DNA from 3 places in the Thalassotalea nanhaiensis genome. Region 3 is predicted to be linked to each of the others. Evidence: predicted binding sites of a transcription regulator. Region 3 holds the regulator's gene; each other region holds the start of a gene.

Region 1 (6,361 bases), 2.0 Mb from region 3:
GATAGGCTTGCCGATGTTGCATTAATAATTACATCAAACGTTGTTTCTGCGGTTTCGCTATAGCCAATTGCCGATAACTTTTCATCATTAAAACGAGTTGCTAACAACTTTGCTTTTTCGACTGTTCTATTTACAATAACAATGCGAGCTGGATTTTCAGCTAATAGAGGTAATATTACCCCACGAGCTGCCCCGCCAGCTCCCATAAGTAATATTGATTTATTGGTAAGCTGAACCTGGTGACTTTTCAAATCATTTACTAAACCAATGCCATCGGTATTATCGCCATAAACCTTACCATCACGAAAACTCAATGTATTCACTGCACCAGCCATATTAGCTCGTTCAGTTAAATGCTCACACAATTGAATTGCCTGTTCTTTAAAAGGTGCTGTGACATTAGCACCCTTACCACCGTTATTAATGAATGTTGCAACGGATGCTTTAAATTCAGCCTCTTCTGGTTGGCTTTTTGTATAAGTAATCGCTTGTTGTGTTTGCTCGGCAAACATTTGATGAATAAGTGGTGATTTTGATTGGGCAATTGGGTTGCCAAAAACGAGATAGTTATCCATGGGCACTAATTATGGTGAGTTTTGTTAAGAGTAACCAAATCTAACGCTAATGGGAATATGAATTGACAAAAGCTTATAACGGGCAACTCTGAAAAGCATCCATGGCAATTCTAAGTTAATTCTTCCATGAATTAAAAAGCCACCGAATCTTTCGAATTCAGTGGCTGTTTATATTGATGGGAAAGTTTAATTAAAACTTATAGCCAAGCATAAGTGAGTAAACCATTGGGTCTACATCTACAGAAGATTCGCCAATACTTGCACCACCCACATCGAAAGTAGCGTCTGTACCTATATCGATGTAACGAGCTGATGCATTAATATGCCACTTTTCATTTAATTGATAATCGGCACCAACTTGTAATGCAAATCCAAAAGACCCGTCCAGTTCAAGATTACTAAAGCCAGCGTCTTTATAAGTTGAATCAAATTCTTCATCAAAGAAAATGGTGTAGTTTAAACCGGCACCTACATAAGGCATAAATTTTGAACCGGTATCAAAGTAATAAACCGCACTCACTGTCGGTGGTAAATGTGTAACTTCAGCTAATGTAGTTTCTGTGCCAGCCGCCTGTAATTTAACATCGTGAGTAAATGGCGTTGCTGCCAATACTTCTATCGCCCAGTTGCTATCAAAAAAGTAAACAAAGTTTAGACCTAATTGAGTATTATCATCTACGCTTAAAGTTAAGCCAGAATCTTCACCCGCTAAATCTATGCCGGATTTACCACTGTCAGGTTCTACCATGGTTACACCACCACGGATCACAAAATCACCAGCTTCGTAAGATGCGGCTACCGCTGCATTGCTCGCTAATAGGGATACTAATGCTAAACTAATTAAATTCTTTTTCATGGCCATTGCCTTACATGTTAATATTGTCAAAATTTGTTAAGGATTGTAACCACAAAAAAAGTAGGGATATTGATTTAGAACAAGTTTTTTTAGATACTAAACAAAATACAAAAATTAATTAATTTATGAATGATTTTCAAGCAAACAATGTAAAAAGCTGGTTAAACCGGTACCTAGCCGTTAACTTTGTCATTACAATTTTCATTGCCTTAAGGTATTTATCGCCACACCCCTATCCTGACAGTGTAATTTCAACAATATTTTTATTTACTTACAGTGTTGCTCATTTAGGTTTTTTAGCATTATTACTGACCGGTTTTTTACATTTACTGGCTAAAATTCTAAAGCATTATTTAGCAATACGATTTATTGCCATCATACTCGTATCTTTAGCCTTATCATTACTACTTGCCGATACTTTTGTTTATCAACAATATCGATTTCATTTTAATGGCATTGTGTTTGAGTTAATGGTTGAGGGCGGAACAGAAATTTTCAGTTTCTCGTGGCAGTTATGGACATTGATAAGCTTAATTATTTTGGCCTTTTTTGCCGCGCAAATATTCTTAAGCGAAATGCTTCGTAATAAATATGTGGAAACTCATTTTTCTCTTAAAACACCTTTAAAGATTTGGTTTGTATTATTACTTCTTGGCCACGGCATTCATACGTGGGCAGATGCCAAGTTTGAGAAAAGTATTACCCAGCAAGCTCGTTATTTGCCAATTTCATTTCCGCTAACAGCGAAAAGCTTTATGGCTAAATTTGGTGTGGTTAATATAGAAGCACAAAAACAACAGGCCTTGTTAAAACAAAAAAAGGTCAAGTCGGCAATTAATTATCCGTTAAGCCCAATGCAATGTGTGGCGCCAGCTCAGCAAAAAAATATTTTATTGATCACGTTGGACTCTTGGCGCAGTGATATGATGGACGGCAAAATGACGCCAACTATTCAAAGTATTGCTGATAAAGGTACGCACTTTAAGCAACACCATAGCGGCAGTAACAACACTCGCCATGGCATGTTCAGTTTGTTTTATGCGATTCCTGGCCATTACTGGCAACCTATTCTGGATACGCAGACATCGCCTGTTTTAATGGATGTTGTTAAGCAGCAAAGCTACGATATTGGTATTTTTGCCAGTGCAAAATTGACAAGCCCGGAGTTTGATCAAACATTATTTAGTAACGTTGAAAATCTTCGTACTCATTCTAAAGGTGAAAAACCTTTTGAGCGTGATATGGACATTACCAAAGATTTTATCGATTGGCATAAAAACAAGGACAGCGATAATCCATTTTTTGCATTCATGCTTTTTGACTCTGCCCATGGATTTTCGATACCGACAGATTTTGAACGAAAATATACACCTTCTTTAGATGACATAAACTATATGGCATTAAATGATGACTATGATCCGCAGCCATTTTTAAACTTATATAAGAATTCAATCAATTTTATTGATTTGCAAATTCAACAAGTAATCGCTCAATTGGGCGATGATATTAACAATACCATCATCATCATAACGGGTGATCATGGTAAAGAGTTTAATGATAGTAAGAAGGGATTTTGGGGTCACAACTCAAACTATTCCAGATACCAAACTCAGGTGCCATTGATAATTCATTGGCCAGAAGCTCCAAAAGACTTCTATCAAGCTCAAACTAGCCATTATGATATTGCTCCGACGTTGCTTACTGACGCGCTTGGCTGTAGTAATAAAAGCAATGAATACAGCAGTGGTCAGTCATTGTTTGATAAACAGCAGCATAGTTGGTTAATCTTTGGTCGTGATGGTTATTACGCAATAAAAGATACCAAGCAACTGAATGAACTCGATCGTTTAGGTAATTTCACAATTTTCGATAATGACTATCAAGAAATTGAAGATGGTAAGTTGGATATGAACGTTGTGTTAGACGCGATGGAAGAGTTACGCCGCTTTAATAAATAAGCTTTTCCGATAAACGCATGAAAGAAAAAAGCCCAATAAAGTTATATTTATTGGGCTTTTTTAATTAGTTTAAAAACTATAACCAGTTTTGTGGCTTTAAATAATGCTGATAGAGTTCAGCTTCTTGGCTGCCATCTTCTGGCTGATAGTTATATTCCCATCTTGCCAGTGGCGGCATAGACATTAATATAGACTCTGTACGGCCACCCGATTGCAAACCGAATAACGTTCCTCGATCAAACACCAGGTTGAATTCAACATAACGACCACGGCGATATAATTGGAATTGGCGTTGATGCTCAGTAAAAGGTGTATTTTTACGTTTATTAATAATTGGCACATAAGCATCAATAAACCCTTGCCCTACTGCCTTGATGTAATTCAAACAAGTATCAAAGTCCCAACAATTTAAATCATCAAAAAACAAGCCACCAACACCACGGGTTTCATCTCTGTGTTTTAAATAGAAATATTCATCACACCATTTTTTGTGCTCTTGGTAAATATTATCACCAAACGGGGCGCATAAATCAGCCGCAGTTTGATGCCAATGAATAACGTCTTCTTTTACCGGGTAAAATGGCGTTAAATCAAAACCACCACCAAACCACCAAACCGGATCTTCTCCGTCTTTTTCGGCAATAAAAAATCGTACATTAGCATGAGATGTTGGAATATGAGGATTTTTGGGGTGAATAACCAATGAGACACCACAGGCTTGCCAAGTACGACCTGCTAATTCTGGGCGATGCGCGGTCGCTGAAGGAGGCAATTTGTCTCCACTAACCGTTGAAAAGTTAACACCACCCTGCTCTATTACCGCACCATTGGTTAATACTCGAGTACGACCACCTCCACCTTCTTCACGTTGCCATAGATCTTCAACAAACTTAGCTTCGCCATCAGCTTGTTCTAGGGCTGAACAAATTTGATCTTGTAACGTTTTTAAAAACTCAACCACTTGGTCAATATTAATTTGGCTCATTAGCGGTATACTTCCCCTGTTAATGCATTGATGATTGTTGATGGTTTAGCAAAACCTAATGTTTCGCCTTTAATAATGAAATCTACCGTATTAGCAAATGCTGCTTCTACTTGTTGCCAGGTAATCGCCGGCTCTGTGCCGCTCAAATTAGCGCTCGTTGAGACGATTGGTTTATTAGTCGCCTTGCATAATGCAACAACATCTGGCTGACTCGTTACCCGTACAGCTATTGTGCTGAAATCGCCAGTTAAATACTTAGCAATAGATGGATTTGCCGGAACGACTTGAGTAATACAGTCTGGCCATCGCGACAATACAGTATAGCGTTTGTCTTGAGGTATTTTACTATCATCTATATAGGGTAATAACTGTGAATAGTTACTGGCCAGTAAAATTAACCCTTTACTTACAGAACGCTGCTTTAGTTGCAATAGCTTTTCAACCGCAGATTGATTGTCGGGATCACACCCTAAACCAAACACCGCTTCAGTTGGATAGGCAATAATGCCACCAGCCTCATAGGCTTCTTGTGCTGAAGTATATATATTGGATTGTTCGTTGGGATTCATCTAAGCACTTAACTTTGCTAGTTAATAAAAATGCGATCATTATATCGCCTAAAACGAATGATCGCATTGATTTGTTTACTTAGAAATTGTTTAAACTGCTTTAAGCCGTTTCTGGAATGTTTTCAAATAAGTTTTTTACTTTTTCTCTTAAAATAAACTTTTGAATCTTACCTGTAGACGTTTTTGGTAAATCCGCGAAAACAATTGTTTTAGGACACTTGAAACGTGCCATGTTTTCACGACAAAATTCGATAATTTCACTTTGAGTAGCGTGCTCTCCAGACTTTAGGGTAACAAAAGCGCACGGCGTTTCTCCCCAAGTATCATCTTTACGAGCAACAACCGCTGCTTCCATTATGGCCGGGTGACGATATAGAACGCCCTCAACTTCAACGGATGAAATATTTTCACCGCCGGAAATAATGATATCTTTTGATCTATCGCGAATTTCTAAATAACCATCAGGGTGTTTAACCGCTAAATCGCCTGAATGAAACCACCCTCCTTTAAAAGCCTCTTGTGTCGCAGATGGATTCTTTAAATATCCCTTCATTGTAGTATTACCGCGAAACATTATTTCGCCAATAGTTTCCGCATCAGCAGGTACTGGTAACATAGTTTCGGGATCTAACACATCGACATCTTCTTGAGTTGGATAGCGGATGCCTTGCCTAGCTTTTAAAGCTGCGCGTTCATCACCGCTTAAATGGTTCCACTCTTTTTTCCATGAGCTTGCCACACAAGGACCATAAACTTCAGTTAAGCCGTATGTTTGAGTAATATCAAAACCCAACTTTTCCATACCTTTAATAACCGCAGCAGGTGGTGGAGCTCCAGCGGTCATGGCTTTAACACTGCCAGTTAATTTTTGAGTGAGTTCCTCTGGACCATTTAAAATCATATTTAACACAATAGGTGCACCACACATATGCGTAATATTGTGTTCAGAGATAGAATTAATAATAGCGTTTACTTCAACCTGACGAAGACATACATGTGTTGCTGCCATTGCTGTAACGGTCCAAGGGAAACACCAACCATTACAATGGAACATTGGCAGAGTCCATAAATACACTGAATTTTCATCCAACGGCCAAATCATATTGTTACCTAGTGCGTTTAAATAGGCACCCCGGTGAGAATATACAACCCCTTTAGGGTTGCCAGTGGTTCCTGATGTGTAATTTAACGCCATAGCTTGCCATTCATCTTCTATAACTGGCTGCTCGAACGATGGTGTGCCTTCGGCTAATAGCTGTTGATATTCCAACTCACCTAAACGCTCCCCTCCTTGGCTTTGAGGATCATCGATATCAATAATAAGCGGCGTTCTACTCGATAGAGCAACTGCTTTTTTCATCACTTCACTGTAGGCGGTATCAGTTAACAACACATCACATTCGGCATGATCAAGAATG
Region 2 (6,361 bases), 520 kb from region 3:
TGATAAGCAGTATTGGCAAACATTACACCAAACCCCATGAAAGCCGCGACTAAATCTACTGCCTGAGGAAGAAGCTTATCACCGCCTGGTGGCAATACACCACGCTGTGCAATCAAAATTGAAGCAAAGGCTTGTACAAAAGAAGCAACCAGATCTTGTGGTTGGTTAATTTGTGCTGGATTATAGCTGACTAAAATTTCAGAGTTGTTGTTTACGGTGTAATCAGTATTTATTACTTGGCTTTGTGAGCCGCGCATACCGCCAGTAAAGCTAAGCTTAGGCAACGCATGTTCTTGATATTTATCGGGCGCTACCAGTTTGATTGGCCAGTGTTGCATGCCAGCATACTTTAATGTGTGATCAAATACCGATTGCGCCATTTCTTCAATGCTGCTTACTTTACCGGGATAAAACTTATTTGTCGGTAGTATCAACTGTGAATCTTGCATAAATACGGCGGCATCAAACTCTGTTAATGCCCAGGTAAAGGTGTCAAAAATCCAGCCTTTAGCATATTGATTAATATAGGGGGAGGGTGTAAATATGTTTGCAAGCATGACGGTAAATAAATTAAAAATGATCTAACAGCGATATGGCAGAATAACATTTATACAATAATATTACACTGCCATGTTTACATTTTTTATCTATTTTTCAAAGTTATACCAATTCTAAATGAGATTGTTTTTGTCTTTGTTGTTGCAGCATTCTTTCATTATACACTCGGTCGCTTTGTAAACGCTGATAATGACGTAAACCGTGTTCTTTTTGTCTGTCATTTGAAAATGAAGACACACGCTTTAAATAACCAATAACTCTTGTGCCATGATCAACATCCTCACTGCCACACGAATTACAGTAATGCAGAGTACGTTTGTCAATATGCTCACATTCATTACAAATGGTAATTTTTACGTTCACACAAAAATAGTTACAACCGGTTTTAGCCGCTACATTAAACAGTTTCACATACGCCTCGGCCGACAAACTCTCATCTAAATTTAGATGCAGAGCAGAGCCTCCATCAAGGTACTGGTTGATCTCTTTACCATGCAAAACAAACTTATCTAAGTGATTGCTGCTTTCATCTTCTACCAGATAGAAGTATGAGTTATAGCATTCACGATTAGTTAGGTAACCATCTTTAGCATCCCATTTTGCGTTTTTAACGCCTAGGTTTTCTGCCGGTACAAATTCAGTATTAAACATATAACCAAATTGCTTTTTCGCCTCTTGGTTGGCTTTGAAAATAACTTGCAAATGATCACTGACAAAGTCTTTATATTGCTGATTGTTACTTACTGCTATGCCTTTGTACTCTGCCGCTTCAGCCATACCATTAATGCCAATAGTTAAAAACTGCTTGTCCAGGGTAATAAAGCCAGCATCGTATACGCTTAATGCGCCCTGAGCTAGATAGTCTTCCATTATTTTTCGATAGGCAACCTGATATTTTTGAATTTTTTCAATTTCGGTTTTTAAATCACGACCATCTTGAATTAAGCGGTTCATATTCAGGGTAATGACATTTATCGAGCCCGTTGCAACGCCACCAGCGCCTAGAGTAAATGAAAAGGTATTATCGGTAATTTCGTTACGCAGTCGACAACATGATGCTAAAGAATCCGGGCTGTCTGATAAATACATAAAAAAGGAATTACCCATCGCTTTTTCTTTGGCTAGGTTGTAAGCAAACTCTTTGTCCTTACATTCTCCATTTTCGGTAAGCATAGCTGCAGTGATAACCGGGAAAGTAAGTACAGCTTTCTCTCGTTCACTGTTTATCCAGGTTAAAAAGAAGTTTTGTAATTTATCGACACTTTGCCAACTTGGCTTGGTAAAGTCAGGGAATACAAAATCTTCAAACATTGATTGAAAATAGAACTGATCAAAAATTGAGATATTCCAAAATACGCTTTGGTAACCACGGGCTGCGGCAGGTTGGTTTAGTGCGTAAACGACATGTTGTAGGTGATTTTCAATTGCTTTGCTGTGCTTATCAAGGTAGTTGTCTCCAAATTCTTTACGAGCAAAATAATCAAAATAAGTTAAAAACTCAACCGAGGCTACCGCCCCGGCAAATTGTGCTGAGATGGCAAAAATCAAGTTAACAAATGAACCACAAAATGACTCAATGTGTTTTGGTGCTTTAGACTCTCCACCCAACTTAGTTAATCCATCAAGTAAAAAAGGATACATGCTAATTGAAGTGCAGTAGGGCTTAATACTGGTTTCATCATGTACATAAATCTCATGATCTTCAATTTGACGTTGATATTCATTGGCTAATTCAGCATCAAAGATCTCACTGATCTTATTTTTGACCAATGAGCGATTAATTTGAACATAACAATCTTTAAGCAATTCAGCCTCTAGTGTTGCAATGTTTTTTTGTGTCACATTGGCATTGGCATCCATTTTAGAGCCATCTGCTGCATTTTTGGCTGCAAAATATTCTTCAATGTAAGCTGTTTTATTATTAATTTGTTCTTCGCTAAGCCGCAACATGTTGTATTCCTTTTTTTATAAATAAGTGATTTAGAGTGTTTCCAGTGGCCAAATCAATGAATTTTTGATTTGTGTCAGGGTTGTTTAATCCGCCTTTGCTAGGATCCCATTTTCCAATTTTTACGTAGCTTAAATGTTTGCTAATTTCATCATCAACAAAATTTTCGCCCGTATATAAACAGGTTTTTAATCCTTGCTGTTTAGCCCATATGAGTTTTTCAATCAGGTGCTCTTTTTGCCATTCCCCGCCCATAAACAGCACCGTTGAAATCAACGTCTGATATTTGTTAATCCAATGTTGAAATTTTGTATTTGTTAACGGCTCGCCAGAGTTTTTATTCCAAAGTTCAGTACTGTGGCAACCCTTACAACCTACTTGGCAACCGGTGATGCTAAAGCACAAACTTATCTCATTTGGTACTTCCTGAAACACAATTGTTGGCGGTAATGAATTAAACGTCATAATCTATATATGGTGTAATTTTTATTGTTAGACACACTATATAGTGCTTGTTAGGTGCTAGAGTTTGATCTAGATCAAACATTTATGGTTTTAATATCCCCAAATATTTTAGGGGATATTATTTATACGAAAGCTGATTAATAAAAAACAGCGCAAGAAATAAAGTGTAATAAGTGGTAATCAGCGCGACCAAAGGCTGGTAAACAAAGGTTTACGAGATGTTAATTTAAAGTTGCGTGGATTTGCTTTTGTATTGACTTTTAGCTCGCAAATTGGCAACTTTCAACTAAGTTTAACTAATGTAATTAATATCAGCAGGAAGCATGATGAAGCGTTTGATTATTTGTTTTGATGGCACTTGGAATAACCCTGAACAAGAAGAAAATGGCGTTACCACTCCGACCAACGTTTATCGTTTAAAAAACTGTATCAGTGCAACTGCAAATTCATCTGAAGTTACTCAAAAAGTATTTTATCACCCAGGTGTAGGCGGTGAAGAAATTGGATTAATTGATGAGTTTTTGGGCGGCGCGCTTGGTATAGGTATAAACCGTCATATCTCCAGTGCTTACCATTGGTTGGGTTTAAATTACCGTGAAGGCGATGAGGTTTTCTTATTTGGTTTTTCCAGAGGAGCGTTTTCAGCAAGAAGTTTAGCTGGCTTTTTAGGCAAGGGATTAGTAAATCTGCAAGGTATTTCAGCTGAAGAGAGTTGGCATCGAGTTGAAACTGCTTTTAATAGTGGCTACAAAGATAAAATGCCACAAAACCAATGGGCGAAAAATCATTGGAGTTTCTTTCATGACAAAGGCGCTATTCCGATTACATTTCTTGGGGTGTGGGATACGGTTGGGGCACTTGGGATCCCTGATGATTTGGAGATAATAAATTTATTTGATCGCAAAGACAGTTGGCAATTTCACGACACTAAATTAGCCGATCATATTGAGCATGCTCGTCATGCGATGGCGATGGATGAAAAGCGCAGTAGTTTTACCGTCACTCGTTGGAGTAATGTAAAGGAGCATAACGACGCTGTTGAGTTATGGTTTCCAGGAGTGCATTCAGATGTAGGCGGAGGTTACCAAGATAGTGACTTATCAAATGGTGCGCTAAAATGGATGATCAAACAAAGTAAAAGTTTTGGCTTAGAGTTTCGACAAGATATTGATCAGCTAATAATAGACAACCCGATTGGTGTTTTGCATAACTCTTTTAAAGGGGTCTTTTCAAAACTACGCTCTAGACCAAGAAATATTCCGGCGTTAATCAAAGCAAATTCTGGACAATTTCACGATAGTGCCTTTATTCGCCAGCGTATTTCACCAATAGAGCATGAACCATATTATCCCACTCAAATGCTTGCCGTTAATGAGGCGACAACCTTGCAAATATATGCCAAGTGTCGGTGGAATAAAACATCTGTTTATTTAGAACAAGGCCATGAATATGTATTCAGTGCTAAGGGGCAGTGGCAAGATGGAGTAGAGAGCTGCGACTGGCTTGGCACCGAATATAACAACCAACGTACAGCAGGGGATTTATTTCGGGCAACGTCAAGTTTTTTAGGTAAGTTTGAATCGTTAATTAAGCGTTTTAATAAAAACGTATCAACCGATTTTTTCGCCAGTAAACGCGTAGAAGATAAACCTTGGTTTGGCTTAATTGGTGCAATAGCAAATGACAGCGGCCAAGCTCATAAAAACCTAAATGTAAATCATCAAACCGAGCAGCAACAGGTGGTAAAACACGATGGTAGTGCAATTCCACATCAATACATACAACTAGCTGAACATCAAGAAAACGCACCATTGTTAATAAACCATGCTGGCTATTTATATTGTTTTGCCAACGATGCCTGGAGTTTTTATGAAAACAACAAAGGCTATATTGAATTAACCATTACTCGGGTAAAATAAATAACGGCAATAATAGAAAAATGTTATTGAGATATTTAATAACATGCCTTACTTTGAACGTAGTACTTTAATATCAAAATAAACTCATACCTTTAGGGATTCAATGCGCTTTATCCACACTTCAGACTGGCACATCGGCCGGTTATTCCAAAATATCTCATTACTTGACGATCAACTGTTTGTGTTAAAGCAAATTAAGCAATATGCGCAAGATTATAAAATAGACGCGTTAGTGGTAGCCGGAGACATTTTTGATCGCTCAGTACCACCAAGCGATGCGGTAGATGCGCTAAATCAATTTATTAAAAGTATGGAAGTATTAGCGATCCCAATTATTATGATCAGTGGCAACCACGACAGTGCCAAGCGTTTACGCTTTGGTGCTAAGCAAATGCAAAAAGCAGGGTTGCATATATTGGCTGATTTACACGATATTGAGCAAGGTATCGTGATCAATAGTGAAACCGGGCCGGTGACATTTTATGGTATTCCTTATCATGATCCGGTAGAGGTGCGAGAAGCGTTTAATACTGCCGAACAAGGCCTTGAGATCAAAACATACGATCAAGCCCATACCTTTGCCGCTAAAAAAATATTGGCTCATAAAACGGCGAATTACCCTGACCAACCGGCAGTATTACTCAGCCATTGTTTTATCGACGGTGCCAGTGAATCAGACTCAGAGCGACCTTTATCTATTGGTGGAGCCGACAGAGTATCATGGCAACCGTTAAGTGATTTTGATTACGTTGCTTTAGGTCATTTACATGCACCACAGTATAAGGGTGAACAGCACATTCGTTATTCGGGGTCATTACTTAAATATTCCTTTTCTGAATACAAACAGAAAAAAGGCGTCACATTAGTTGAAATGAATGCTGAAGGTTTGCTGTCACATCAGCATTTACCGTTAACCGCAAAGCATGACTTACGAGTTATTGAAGGCACGTTAGAAGAGTTACTAAAGCAGGGTTGTGCAAATTTAAAAAACACAGAAACAGCAAATGATGATTATTTATTGGCAAAGCTTACAGACACTCAAGTGATTTTAGATCCCATGGGACGACTGCGGACCGTTTACCCTAATGTACTGCAAATAGAGCGTACAAACTTTGATCTGCAAAGCGGCAGCAAATTAAGCCAAAACACATCCTCCTCAAGCGCTAACCAACGCAGTGAAGAAGAAGTGTTTACTGATTTTTTTAGTCAGGTTATGAACACTGAATTATCAGCGGAGCAAATCTCGATATTGCAAACTACCATTAACAGTGCTCGAGCCAGTATGGAGGATGAATAATGAAACTCCATAAGCTTAATATTCAAGCCTTCGGTCCATTCGCTCAAACCGAAAAAATCGACTTTTCAGATCTCGGTGACAACCCTTTATTCCTTATTGATGGACCAACCGGTGCGGGTAAATCATCTATTTTACATGCGGTTTGTTATGCCTTGTATGGCGAAACAACCGATG
Region 3 (6,361 bases):
CGAATAGGTTACATCGCCAAACATAAGGCCAAGGGTAGTGATCACAAGAATTGCGATCATTACTGCTCCATTAACGTTCAAGCTAACTAAGCCAACGATAAGAAACAAGCCTAATACAGCCATCATCGGACCGAATGAAGTAATATCACCTAATGTAACTAACGTTGCAGGGCTTGCGACAATAATTCCTGAATTCTTTAACGCAATTAACGCCAAAAACATACCGATACCTGCGGCAATACCAAACCTTAGTGCATGGGGGATCGAGTTTATAATCCATTCTCGAACTTTAAATATACTTAATATGGTAAAAATCACCCCTGAGATGAATACGCCCCCTAAGGCAACATTCCAAGTGTATCCAAGCTCCATAACCACAGTAAACGTAAAGAATGCGTTTAATCCCATACCAGGTGCTAATGCGATAGGATAGTTGGCATAAAAGCCCATTATGAAACAACCAATAGCCGCAGCTAAACACGTAGCAACAAATACTGCTCCATGATCCATACCTGTCATTGCCAGCATGCTAGGATTAACAAAGATGATGTAACCCATGGTTAAGAATGTGGTGAAACCAGCCATGATTTCACGTTTTGTATTTGTACCATGTTCTACAAGCTTAAATAATTTTTCAAACATGCAAGTTTTCCTCAGTATATTTTGTCTAACGTATTGTTATTTTTTATATTTATTACTAATAGATAGCAGTTAAAATCAAAAAAAACGAATTTAAAAGTAATTGGGTTATTTAATTTCTGTAAAATTTACAAGGTCACCTTGCTCAAACTTAGGCTGAACAAAACTCGTTGCGGGTGTTATTTCTTCTTTATCAAAAGCAATGTCGCCGCCATTTACAACACCTGTATTTAAATCAACATTCTTAAAGTCGAATAATTGATGATCTGCTAAATGAGAAGGTACGACATTTTGTAATGCGGTGAAAATAGATTCGGCACGTCCTGGAAATTTAATATCCCAGTCTTTCAGCATGGCTTTAACATTCTGTCTTTGCAAGTTTGGCTGACTGCCACATAAGTTACATGGAATAATTGGAAACTGTTTTAATCCGGAGTACTGTTTTATTTCTTTTTCTTTACAATAAGCAAGTGGTCGAATTACTACATGTTCGCCATTATCTGATACAAGCTTTGCAGGCATGGTTTTGGTTTTACCATTAAAAAACATGTTCAGTAAAAGTGTTTCAATCATATCATCACGGTGATGACCCAATGCTATTTTAGTAACCTTTAAACGCTTTGCAGTGCTGTATAAAATCCCTCTGCGTAAGCGTGAACAAAGGCTGCAGGTGGTTTTCCCTTCTGGAATTTTATCCATAACAATAGAATAGGTGTCTTCTTCGATTATATGGTATTCAACACCTAACTCTTTAAGATATGTTGGTAATATATGCTCTGGAAAGCCCGGTTGTTTTTGATCTAAATTAACCGCTACGATATCAAAATGGATTGGTGCAGAGGCTTTAAGTTTGAGTAATATATCCAGCATGGTATAACTATCGGCACCGCCAGATAAACACACCATGATCTTGTCACCATTTTCTATCATGTTGTAATCGCTTATTGCTTTACCCACATGATGACGAAAACGTTTCTCAAGTTTTGCTTGCTGTTGCTTTGCAATTTTAACGTCAGTAACGTTTGATGGAGTATTCGGGGTCTGTAATGACATGTTGCGCACCGTATAGTTTACTTTAAGGCGCGCATTATACATAAGTTAAAAGCTTTAATAAATTAGCGATTAATGCTTTATAAGCAGTAAATCAATCAATTTAATTTTATTTTAGAAATGGCGATTGATAGCCGTCAGGTTTTAAAGCTAATAAATCACAGTTTAAACGGTCAATCACGTGTTCCGCAGTATTACCAATAAGTACTGCCGACAAGCCTGTACGGCCAATAGTCCCTAAGATCACCAATTCTGCGTCTATTTGTGTTGCAACTTTTTCAATGACATCTTCAGGTAACCCTTCTTCTACATGAAGAAATTCCTCCTTCATGCCAAATTTATCAGCATGCTCTTTCATGACATCCACATGATGTTGTTTCATCGCATCATTGTATTCATTGGCATCAAATTCTGGAATTTCTATGGCGATGTTTATCGGGGTGCCAGGGTAAGAATTAACAAAATGTACATCAGCATTAATCAGTTTAGCCAGGTTGATAGCCTCTTCAGAAATCTTGTTGTTTAATGACTGGTGCTCTTCTTCTTCACTACCGGCATTCACTGCTGCTAAAATATGACCATTATCAGGCCACGCGTGTTCTTTTACTAATAATAATGGTACCCAGCATTTACGAATCAAGTGCCAGTCGGTCGGGGTAAATATTACGGATTGTAAAGTGGGGTGCTCATGGGTGCTTTTAATAACAACATCAAAGCCATTGTCTTTTACTTCATCAAGAATTGCTTCAAATGGGCGGTTATGCCACACCACTTTAGTTTGGATGTCACAATCAAAGTCTTCTATCAGATCAGTTAACCAATTGGCTCTACCCTTAACCACAGTTTCACGCATTGCTTCACGCTCTTCACCGGACAGCATGGTAGTCATTTCATAGGAAAAGTCATAAATAGATAAAAACGCAGTGACCTTAGCACCTGAACTTTTGGCTAAAATACATGCTCTTGCCAGTGCTTTTTGCTCTTCAGTTGTTGGATCGATAACGACTAATATATTCTGATAACTTTCCATACGTTCACCAATATAAATATTATTAAGCTGATATAAGCTTAATATGAACTGGCGATTGTTACAAATATGTTATTGAATATTTATGGGGAATTGTGAAAAGTTTATTAACGCGTTGATTTAAATCAAATATAAATCAACGCGGCAAGTAGAGTTGGAAATTTGTTTATTTGCTATAACCGGCTAATTCAAATAAGCCATCTTTGTCTAATATGGTAATGAATTTATTCTCTACTTTGATCAAACCTTCCTTTTGAAAGCGAGTCATTAAACGAGAAATTGTTTCAATGGTTAAACCAATATAATTTCCTATTTCACTTCGGGTCATCGGTAAGTTAAATTCAACCGAAGATAAATGACGACTTCCTAACCTACGTCCGTAGTTAGCAAGGAATGTTGCTAATTTTTCTTCCGCATTTTTACGGTTTAATAGCAGTAACATTTCACTGCTACATTGTATTTCTGAACTCATTAAGCTCATCATCTGAGCTTTAAGTTTAGGAATTTTGCTTGAAAGGGTATCAAGTACTTCAAACGGTATTTCACACACCATTGACGTCTCTAATGCCTTAGCGAAGCTAGGATGGCTTTTATCTGAAAGAGCATCAAAACCCATTAAATCACCGGCCAAATGAAACCCGGTAATTTGTTCTTCACCTTGTTCAGAAATAATAAATGTTTTGAACGTGCCCGAGCGAATAGCATAAAGGGTATGCAATTCTTCACCTGCTTTAAAAATTTGGGTGTTTTTTTGCACTGGCTTTTTACGTTGAATAATATCGTCAAGTAAATTCAGTTCTGTTTCATTTAAACTAAATGGTAAACATAGTTCACTGATACTACAGTTCTGACATTTAATATTATTTGCAATGGGTATTATTTGAGGCATATTTCTTTACAATCTACATCTTAATTCTGTTGGATGAAGAGTACTAAAATATTTGATTTAGGGCAATATATAACGAAAATGTACCGTAAATAATCAGTAAAATTGCTGTTAATTTACGAATTAAAACAGATTGTAACGTTTTAGTTACAAATTTAAAGCCAGATGACAGGGTAAGTAAAGCTGGCAGTGTTCCTAAACCAAATGCAAACATGATTAATGCACCGTTGTACCAAGACGCACTGGCGATGGACCAAGTAAGGGTCGAATAAACTAATCCACATGGTAGCCAACCCCAAACCACTCCTAACATTAATGACTGCTTTATATTGGTAACGGGTATAAATTTCTTACTCAGAGGCTGTAGATACCTCCATAACATTTTGCCTATATTTTCTACTTTTGCTAAAGCGAACGACCATTTTGCGATATAAAGCCCTAAAAATATAACAAATAACGCGGCAATAACCTTTAACCATAAAATAGGAAAGCCTAGCGATTTAGCAGCGAGGGAACCCGTTAAACCAGCAATGGCTCCAGCAAAAGTATAAGCGCTAATTCGGCCAAAATTGTAGGCTAAGATAAGACTGATATTGGCTTTTGATTTGTCTTCGATTGACGCTGTTAGCATTGTTGTTATGCCGCCACACATGGCAACACAGTGTCCTGCGCCAGCAATACCAATTAGAAACGCAGATAAAAAATCTAATTCCATAAGTAGTTACTGATCAGTGTTACTTGGGGTGTGTTCATCGTTCGATTTAGTTGTTTCGCTTTTGGTAGGTTTTGTTTTATCAGTTGTAGGTTCATCATCAAATAAAATACTCATTCCCTGTTTTTCTAGATCGTCAAACTGTTCTGTTTTTACTGCCCAAAAAAATAAATAAATAGCTATCGCTGTAAAAATGATGGCAATAGGAATAAGGATGTAAATAACGCTCATAGAATCACTACTTTAATAATCTTAATGAATTAGTGACAACAATTATTGAACTTGCTGACATTCCTAATACTGCCATATAAGGGGTGATAAAACCACAAACAGCCAGTGGTAAAATAATAGCGTTGTAAGCAAATGCCCAACCAAAATTTTGCTTTACAATATTAGACGTTTTAGTGGCTATGTGTTTAAGTCTTAATAAGCTTGATAAATGATTATTCAATAAAATAACATCGGCACCACTTTTGGCTATTTCCGTACCGCTCCCCATTGCAATAGATACATGGGCTTGTGCGAAAACAGGGGAGTCATTTACCCCGTCGCCAACCATAGCTACAGTCTTACCTGCTTCTTGTTTATCAGCCAATATGGTTAGTTTGTCATTGGCACTACATGTATCAAAGGATTGATCAAGTTGTACCTGTTGATTAAACGCATCAACCCCAGCTTTATTATCACCACTGATCAACAGTGTTTCAATGTTTGCTAAACGCATGTCATTTATGACTGTTTTGGTATTAACTCGTAATGTATCTTGCATATAAAACGTTGCTATTAGAATGTTATCTACCGTTAATAAACATTGTGCCTTATGATGGCTGTCATCTATAGGTGTAAATTGTTCAATCCAGCTCACTTTACCAATGCATATTTGGTGACCATCTTTAGAGCCTTTAACGCCGCAACCGGGAACCACTTCAACATCTTTTACATTGACATCGTGGTTTCGATATTCATTAAATGCTTTCGCTAATGGATGTTCAGAATGTGCTTCTAATGCTGCAGCTATTGCTAAGATACTGTCTCGGTCATATTGTTTGTTAAGTAAAACAATATCTGTAATGGCAAATTCGCCGTTGGTTAACGTGCCTGTTTTATCAAAAGCTATACAGTCTATTTTAGGCATAGTTTCTAACACGTGGGCATTTTTGATCATGATGCCGTCTTTGTTTAATCTGATTGTGCCACACGTTAACGCGGTTGGGGTGGCCAGTGACAGGGCACAAGGACATGTAGCAACTAATACTGAAAGTGTTATCCAAAACGCCTCTTCTGGAGAGTGCATCGTCCAATAAATCGATGTACCTATTGCGGTTAACAATATTAATGCGACAAAGTATTGTGCAATACGGTCGGAGAGTTTCGCGATGGCTGGTTTATGAGCTTGTGCTGATTCACTTAGGCGGATCAAATTGGTAAGGAAACTATCAGAATTAGTTTTAACAATTTCTATGGTTAAATTGCCATCACTGTTTACCGTACCGGCAAATACTGTAGACCCTTTAGCTTTTTGCACAGGGGAATGTTCACCGGTAAGCATGGCTTCGTTGACACTAGACTTACCTGATAAAATTATTCCATCTCCTGGAATAGTTTCACCGGGTTTAACAATGACTATATCGTTTAACTCTAATTGCTTGGCACTGACCACCTGTTCTTGCTCTTGTTGATCAACAATAACAAGTTTTGTTGCGGTTAATGGCATAAGCTTCAACAGGTTAGCTGATACCTCTGCAGCTTTTGCCCGCGCTCTAAACTCTAGATATTTACCGATCAGCAATAAAAAAGTGAACATTGCTAACGACTCAAAGTACACTTCACCTGAGCGTGTGAATGTTGCCCAAGTACTGGCACAAAACGCCAGTATAATTGCAATAGACACCGGAACATCCATTGATAACCGACGGGCTTTTAATGCTGAAATGGCTCCCGTGTAAAATGGAAATGCGCCGAAGGTAACAATGGGTAGGGTGAGAACAAAGCTCGTCCCACGTAAATAGGCCAAATTATGCTCTGCTAAGTCACTAAATGCGCCAAA

What was found. The regulator FNR, encoded in region 3, switches genes on or off when oxygen is low (the NO sensors DNR and NnrR bind a similar motif). The targets are predictions, from matches to a motif close to TTGATCTAGATCAA.
Region 1: a site for FNR is predicted at 1,501-1,514, ahead of RI845_RS00130 (OmpW/AlkL family protein). Genes of this name have one in related genera too.
Region 2: a site for FNR is predicted at 3,036-3,049, ahead of nrdG (anaerobic ribonucleoside-triphosphate reductase activating protein). Genes of this name have one in related genera too.

Annotation. Positions count from the first base shown of each region.
Region 1 is NZ_CP134146.1:25,602-31,962, reverse strand. It holds gene aroE (shikimate dehydrogenase) at 1-575, opposite strand, end outside; gene RI845_RS00130 (OmpW/AlkL family protein) at 766-1,431, opposite strand; gene RI845_RS00125 (DUF3413 domain-containing protein) at 1,557-3,389, shown strand; gene hemF (oxygen-dependent coproporphyrinogen oxidase) at 3,466-4,374, opposite strand; gene RI845_RS00115 (L-threonylcarbamoyladenylate synthase) at 4,374-4,943, opposite strand; gene RI845_RS00110 (acyl-CoA synthetase) at 5,044-6,361, opposite strand, start outside.
Region 2 is NZ_CP134146.1:1,801,840-1,808,200, forward strand. It holds gene RI845_RS07940 (hypothetical protein) at 1-557, opposite strand, end outside; gene nrdD (anaerobic ribonucleoside-triphosphate reductase) at 661-2,508, opposite strand; gene nrdG (anaerobic ribonucleoside-triphosphate reductase activating protein) at 2,495-2,971, opposite strand; gene RI845_RS07955 (DUF2235 domain-containing protein) at 3,295-4,890, shown strand; gene RI845_RS07960 (exonuclease SbcCD subunit D) at 4,994-6,187, shown strand; gene RI845_RS07965 (SMC family ATPase) at 6,187-6,361, shown strand, end outside.
Region 3 is NZ_CP134146.1:2,321,734-2,328,094, reverse strand. It holds gene RI845_RS10215 (NCS2 family permease) at 1-642, opposite strand, end outside; gene ttcA (tRNA 2-thiocytidine(32) synthetase TtcA) at 748-1,692, opposite strand; gene uspE (universal stress protein UspE) at 1,799-2,719, opposite strand; gene fnr (fumarate/nitrate reduction transcriptional regulator Fnr) at 2,883-3,605, opposite strand; gene RI845_RS10195 (sulfite exporter TauE/SafE family protein) at 3,649-4,317, opposite strand; gene ccoS (cbb3-type cytochrome oxidase assembly protein CcoS) at 4,324-4,545, opposite strand; gene RI845_RS10185 (heavy metal translocating P-type ATPase) at 4,553-6,361, opposite strand, start outside.